3 regions of the Streptomyces sp. NPDC000134 genome follow, and region 2 is predicted to be linked to each of the others. Evidence: riboswitches for the same ligand, from Rfam matches in the RefSeq annotation. Region 2 holds a riboswitch; each other region holds the start of a gene.

Region 1 (2,251 bases), on a different contig from region 2:
TCCAGCAGATGGCGGACGGCGGCCAGGGCCGAGTAGATCTTCATCGACTCGAACCGCAGCAGGACCAGGCCGCCGGTGAGCCGGACGAGGTCCGGGGCTTTGAGGGCGTCGGCGATGTGGGGGTGGATCACCCGTAACCTCCTTGGGCGAAGGTGCACTGGTGGCCGAGCGAGTGGAAGAACGCGGAGAGGTCGGACTTGACGCGGGCGGGCGGGCGGGCGGCGAAGAGGTAGCCGGCCAGGCAGCCGGTGTGGGCGACGAAGACACCGTCGGCGCCGAACCGTTCACGGTGGGCCCGCAGGCTGCCGAAGGTCGCCTTGGGCAGCACCTCCTGGGACAGTGCGGCGCTGACCGTCGAGGCGCGAGCGACGGCGGCCGGGTCACCCGACCCGAAGCCCTTCACCAGGTCGGTCAGGCACCGCTGGTACTCGTCGCCGCGGCGCCGGTAGTGGTCCAGCAGCAGGGGGGTGACGGCGGCGGTGTCCACCGTGCCGGGTTCGGTGACGAAGGCGGTGTGGAATCCGATGTCCGGGCCCAGTCGCCGCACCACCCGGTGCCGGCCGCTGAGGTACAGGGCGAACTCGTCGAGGAAGACACTGTCGGCGCGCTCGATGTCCGCCAGGATGCCGAGGACCACGTGGCGGTCGTACGGCAGGCGGAAGACGCGGAACAGGCAGCGCAGCGTCGCCACGATGTCCGCCGTCGAACTGGCCATCCCCACGCCCACCGGCAGTTCGGAGTGGGTGTGCCAGTCGCCCGGGGGCATGGCGAGGCCGTAGTGGTCCAGGAAGAGCCGGGCCGCCTTCGCCGACTTCTCCCCGAGCGGCGGCGCGGGCGGTGCGGGACCGGCCGCCGCGCCCGGAGTGAAGTACACCCAGGAGTGACGGTCCACGGGGAAGGACACCACCGCGATCTCGGGGTCGGGGCCCGCGCGCAGCGGGCCCTGGTACAGCTCGCCCAGGGTGCCGTGGCAGACACCGGACACGGTGCCGCGGGACACGTCGTGTTCCGGCGGGGCGCCCGCGGCGGCTCCGGGGACGGACCGTGCCCATGCGACGCCCGCGGCGGGCCCGGGGACCGTCCGCGCCGGTCCGTCGGACGGCACGCCGGCCCGGGGTCTGAAGGGCCGTCCCGAAGCGGCTGGGTCCCGCACACCGTCCTCCTCCGTACCGGGCCTTGAACACCGACAGGGAGGGAGGCGCGGCCACCCACACGACGTACGACCGCCCACATCGCCGACCCGGACCACGAGGTCATGTGCACAGCCCACGCGGGACGCGGGGACGGTGGCGGGTCTTCGGACTCGTGGGCACGTCCGCCGGGAGGGCGGACACCTACCGGCCGTCTCTTCCCCGGCCCGCACGCGGGCCCGGTGGCATCGACGGCTTCCGTTCCCACTCACCGCTGCGGGACAGTCCCGGACTCGCACCGGGTTCCCTCTTGCGCCACGCCGTCGGCCGTCCGTGCGGACGGGAGGCGTGAACCGACTGCGTGCCTCAGGGTAAGGCCACTCTGGTTCCTGCGACAGAGGGGCTTCGGCGGTTGTCCTGAAAGTGGAGGGAAGGCGGAATCAGATGTGTCCCGCCCGCGACTGCCGTGACGGGCGGGTCTGGCCGGTTAGCACCTCTGGGGACCGCCGCCGCATCAGTCAGACTTGTCGCCCCACGACACACGCGCACCCCTGCCGCGGTGGCCCGTGCCCGGGAGGCGACCGATGCCGTCAGACACCAGGCCGGACGAGGACGGGACGGCGGTCCCGCCCGGACGGCGACGGCCTCCCGGTGACCGCGTCGCGCTGCGCGACGATCTGCGCTCCGCCCTGCCCGACGCCTCCGCGGCGGTGGTGGTCACGGCGCTGGTGTTCGCGTTGCTGTGGACGCGCATGGAGTCGGGTGCTTCGGACACGGTCGCGGTCATGCCGTTCATGGACGATGCCCACACCTACTGGATGTATCTGCTCAGCCAGGCTTTCGGCTGGTCGGGGCTGCTGTGGGCGTGGGGCACGGTCATGCTCGGCCTGCTGCTGTCGGGGCCGCGCCCCGCCCGGCTGCCGGCCTCCCGGCAGGTACTGGAGCGCTGGCACCGCACCACGAGCCTGACGACGATGGCGCTGATGTTCGCGCACGCGCTGATGTTCGCCGCGGAACTCGTACGCTACGAGACCAAGGTGGACTGGGCCGAGCGGCTGTGGGTGGGCTTCGCCGACACCTTCGTGCCCGGCTGGTACGACTCCGGCACCGGCCGGATCGCC
Region 2 (2,251 bases):
CCGCCGATCCGCACCAGCAGCGGCAGCGCCCCGGTCACGCAGAACCCCAGCGGCACCCGGTAGGCCCGCCACAGCTTGCGCCCCGGCACGCCCGCCGGGCCGAGCAGCACGGTCAGCGCGGCCAGCAGGACCAGTGCGGCGCCCGGCCAGGCGGGCAGCGAGATGGCGAGCAGCGTCAGGCCCAGTCCGAGGACCGCCTTGTCCACGGGGTGCCGGTGGCGCCAGCGACTGGCGTGCGCCGCCGCGTCGATGGGCAGCACTCAGTCGCCCTCGGTCCCGGGCGCGCTCCGCCGGGCCAGGGCCCGTTCCTCGCCCTGGCGGCGGCCCCGGCGCAGCCCGAAGTAGTACGCCAGCACGCCCGCGCCGAGCGCCGCCTGGGCGGCGAACAGCGCCGACTCGATCTCCCCGGACGGCGGTTCGTACAGCGGCGAGAACCACGGCTCGTAGTCCGGGTCGATCTCGGTGACCGCCGTCTCCGCCTCCGCGTCGGCCCCGGCGAACGGCTCCTTCTTGTGATCGCCCAGACCGAGCGCGAGCGGCAGCACGGCGAGGGCGGCCACCGCGAGCAGCAGCAGGAGGTTGATCCTGGTGTTCCGCTTCACCGGGCCACCGCCTCCGGATCGGCCTTCGCCGGACGCGCCGGCAGCACGCCGAGCCGGGTCAGCTCGCCGCCGCTGGACTGCGTCAGCAGCCGCATCACCAGCACCGTCAGCAGGCCCTCGCTGACGGCCAGCGGGATCTGCGTGACGGCGAAGATGGAGCCGAACTTGCCGAGCGCCCCCCAGAAGCCGCTGTGCGGGTCGGGGAAGGCCAGCGCGAGCTGCGCGCTGGTGACGCAGTACGTGGACAGGTCGGCGACGAACGCCGCGCAGAACACGGTGACCATCAGCGGCGCCTCGAAGCGGCGCAGCAGCTTGTAGACGGCGTAGCCCGCCCACGGCCCGGCGATCGCCATGGAGAAGACGTTGGCGCCGAGGGTGGTCAGCCCGCCGTGCGCGAGCAGCAGCGCCTGGAACAGCAGAGTGATGGTGCCGAGCACCGCCATGACCGGCGGCCGGAACAGGATCGCGCCCAGTCCGGTGCCGGTGGGGTGGGAGCAGCTCCCGGTCACCGAGGGCAGCTTCAGGGCGGACAGGACGAAGGTGAAGGCCCCGGAGGCGCCGAGCAGCAGGGTGCTCTCGGGATGCTCCCTGACCTCACGGCTGAGTGACCGGGCTCCGTGGACGACGAACGGCGCGGACGCGATGCCCCAGGCGATCGCGTGCGCCGGGGGCAGAAAACCCTCGGCTATGTGCATGACCGGACAGACCCTCTCCAGCACCTCGTGGATGGACGACGCGCCCTGGCCGGTCTCCTGGCTGACGGGTACCACCGCCCGTGCTCCGCCTTCCCGGGCCGCGAGGACCCAGTGGCTGCCCCTTGCGGGGCGGGAGCCGGACTTCCCGATCACAGTGGCGAGGGCCGCACCGGTTCCGCACCGGATTTCCCGTTCACCAAGGCGTGGCGACAGTAGTGCGCCCGCGGGGGTGGTGACAAGCGGGCCCCGGGGCGCCCGAGCGCCCGGCGGCCGGGGCGGCGCCGCCCAGCCGGTTCACCCGTTCGGCCCATCCCGCATGGCTGCCCGGCGCGGTCCGCGCGCACGCTCGGAGCAACCGTGTGAAAGGACGTCAGCCATGACTCAGCACGCCGCTCCCGCCCCGGGCGCCCCGGCGCCCCGGTCCCCGCGCGCCGCCGACCGGCACCGGAGCTGGGTGACCGGAGGCATCGTCTTCGCGGGCGTCCTGCTGCTGTGCAACGGCGCCCTCGCCGTCCTCCAGGGCATCGCGGCCGTGGCCGAGGACGACGTGTACGCCCGGATCGGCTCCTACGTCTACGAGATGAACCTCACCGGCTGGGGCGTCCTCCACATCGTCCTCGGCGCCCTGGCCCTGGTCATCGGGTACGGCCTGCTCAAGGACCTGGCCTGGGCGCGTTTCGCGGGCATCCTGCTGGCCTCGCTGAGCCTCGTCGCGCAGTTCCTCTTCCTGCCGTACGCGCCGGTCTGGGCCGTGGTCATGATGGCGCTGGACGTGTTCGTCATCTGGTCCCTGGCCAGCCGTCAGGAGGAGGCCGGTACCGGACTGTGACCGGTACCGGCCGGTCGCGCACCGTGTCGCTGTTGGGCCGAACAGGTGACTTGGCGTAAGAATTGGCTGGTGCACGCATTGAAGGCGAGTCGGAGCGGGGGGAGCCGGTGAACAGCCACGACGTC
Region 3 (2,251 bases), on a different contig from region 2:
CGCCTACCTCCCCGGCGCCCTGCGTCACCTCGCCCAGGTGCCCGCCGTCGCCGAGGTGCTGACGGCCGTGGACACCCACGCGCCGGGCCGCGCCGGCGGCGTGTCGGCCGCCCGGGTCCTGACCGACCCCGGCGGGCCCGCCCCCGAGGACCTGGTGCGCGCCGACCCGCTCGCCTTCGACCTGGCCACGTACGCCGCCGTGGTCGCCACCGCCGCCGTCGTCCTGGACCATCTGCCGGTCCCGGCCGACGCGGTCCTCGGGCACAGCGTCGGCGACCTCGCGGCGCTCACCGTCGCGGGTGTCCTCACCGTGCGCCAGGGCCTCCAACTGCTGCGCATCCGGGACCGGTTGCTGACCACCGCCGCCCTGCCCGCGGCCGGCATGGCGGCCACCGACCTGACCCCCGCCCAGGCCGCCGACCTGATCCGTACCTGCGACACCCCGCAGGTACGGATCGCGGTGCACAACGCGCCCGCCCAGGTGGTCCTGGCCGGCCCCGACGCCCAGCTCGGCGAGGTGGGCGCCAGGGCCCTGGACCGCGGCCACCGGGTGACCCGGCTGGTCAGCCGTACCGCCTACCACCACCCCCTCCTCGACGAGGTCAGCCGCTCCTTCCGCAGTCTGCTGCGGGCCCAGCCGGTCGCCCCGCCCCGGCTGCCCGTGCACGCCACCGCGGCCGGCCGGCGCGCCCACACCCCGGACCGGCTGCGCGCCATGGCCGCCGCCCACCTCACCGACCCCCTCCCCTTCCACCCCGCGCTGCTGGCGCTGGGCCGGGCCGGCTTCACCACCTACGTCGACAGCGGCCCCCGCGCCCTGCTGGCCGCGCTCGCCAAGACCGCCCTGCCGCACTGCGCGGCCGTCGCGCCGCTGCGCACCCCCGCCGACGCCGACCGGATACACCGCCGGCTCACCCGCGTCCCGCCCGCCGGTTCCGCGGCGGAAGGCCCTTGCTAGGCTGCCGGAGCCAGTCGTGCCACATCCGTGGTCAGGGAATCCGGTGCGAATCCGGAGCTGACGCGCAGCGGTGAGGGGGACGGGCGGGGCACTGATGCCACTGGGACACCACCGTGCCGGCGCGACGCCGGTACGGAGCCGTCCTGGGAAGGCGCCCCGGCCGGACGAACCCGAGTCCGAAGACCTGCTGGCACCTCCGCGCCCCCGCGCGGGGGTCGACTCCAGGCCAGGCTCCGCGTTCGAGCCCCGACACCCGAGGCATGCCCGTGCTCCGTCCCGTTCTCCGCCCCGCCGCCCTGCTGCTCGCCTGCGCCGCCTCGCTCACCGCCTGCGGCACACCCGGCGGCACCCGCGCGGCGGGCGCCTCCGCCGACGCCGGTCACCCGCGCGCCGTCGACAACTGCGGCCACCGCGTCGCCCTCGCCCCGGCGCCCCGCAGGGCCGTCTCCCTCAACCAGGGCAGCACCGAGATCCTGCTCGCCCTCGGCCTCGCCGACCGCATGGCCGGCACCGCCACCTGGACCGACCCGGTCATGAAGGGCCTGGAGAAGGCCAACGCCGGTGTGCCGCGCCTGGCCGACGACAACCCGTCCTTCGAGAAGGTCCTGGACGCCGCGCCGGACCTCGTCACCGCCTCCTTCGTCGCCACCCTCGGCACCGGCGGCGTCGCCACCCGCGAGCGGTTCGAGGAACTGGGCGTGCCCACCTACGTCTCCCCGTCCGACTGCGGCGCCGGGAAGGACAACGGCAGCGGCGGCGACGGCTCCCGCAGCACACCGCTCACCCTCGACACCGTCTACGGCGAGATACGCGACCTCGCCCGGATCTTCGGCGTCGAGCGGCGCGGCGAACGGCTCGTCGCCCGGCTGAGGGAACGGGTGCGCAAGGCCACCGACGGCGTGGACGCCTCGCACGTCTCCCTCATGTACTGGTTCGCCGACTCCCGTTCGCCCTACCTGGCCGGCTGCTGCGGCGCCCCCGGCGCCATCACCCGCGCGATCGGCGCCCGCAACGTCTTCGCCGACACCCACGACGAGTGGCCCCAGATCAACTGGGAGACCGTCGCCGACCGCGACCCCGACGTCATCGTCCTCGGCGACCTGACCCGCAAGGAGCAGACGGCCGAGACCGCCCGCGCGAAGATCCGCTTCCTGGAGAGCGACCCGGCCACCCGCAACCTCACCGCCGTACGGAAGAAGCGGTACGTGCTGCTCAGCGGCCAGGCGATGAACCCCACGATCCGCACGGTCGAGGGCATCGAGCGGGTCGCCGCCGGTCTGCGGGACCTCGGGC

Evidence for each region. Region 2 has a riboswitch for cobalamin ahead of ACFY32_RS23450 (energy-coupling factor ABC transporter permease). Riboswitches for the same ligand answer to the same signal wherever they lie in the genome.
Region 1: it holds a riboswitch for cobalamin, as region 2 does, so the genes downstream of both, ACFY32_RS18745 (hypothetical protein) here and ACFY32_RS23450 (energy-coupling factor ABC transporter permease) in region 2, are expected to answer to the same signal.
Region 3: it holds a riboswitch for cobalamin, as region 2 does, so the genes downstream of both, ACFY32_RS29525 (ABC transporter substrate-binding protein) here and ACFY32_RS23450 (energy-coupling factor ABC transporter permease) in region 2, are expected to answer to the same signal.

Annotation. Positions count from the first base shown of each region.
Region 1 covers NZ_JBIAZN010000011.1:224,630-226,880, forward strand. Annotated here, with positions in the region: gene ACFY32_RS18740 (cysteine synthase family protein) at 1-131, opposite strand, end outside; gene ACFY32_RS18745 (hypothetical protein) at 128-1,000, opposite strand; cobalamin riboswitch at 1,292-1,442, opposite strand; gene ACFY32_RS18750 (ferric reductase-like transmembrane domain-containing protein) at 1,715-2,251, shown strand, end outside.
Region 2 covers NZ_JBIAZN010000016.1:14,035-16,285, reverse strand. Annotated here, with positions in the region: gene cbiQ (cobalt ECF transporter T component CbiQ) at 1-260, opposite strand, end outside; gene ACFY32_RS23455 (energy-coupling factor ABC transporter substrate-binding protein) at 261-602, opposite strand; gene ACFY32_RS23450 (energy-coupling factor ABC transporter permease) at 599-1,297, opposite strand; cobalamin riboswitch at 1,327-1,513, opposite strand; gene ACFY32_RS23445 (hypothetical protein) at 1,674-2,126, shown strand; gene ACFY32_RS23440 (cell division protein SepF) at 2,234-2,251, shown strand, end outside.
Region 3 covers NZ_JBIAZN010000024.1:118,376-120,626, reverse strand. Annotated here, with positions in the region: gene ACFY32_RS29530 (ACP S-malonyltransferase) at 1-958, shown strand, start outside; cobalamin riboswitch at 953-1,165, shown strand; gene ACFY32_RS29525 (ABC transporter substrate-binding protein) at 1,219-2,251, shown strand, end outside.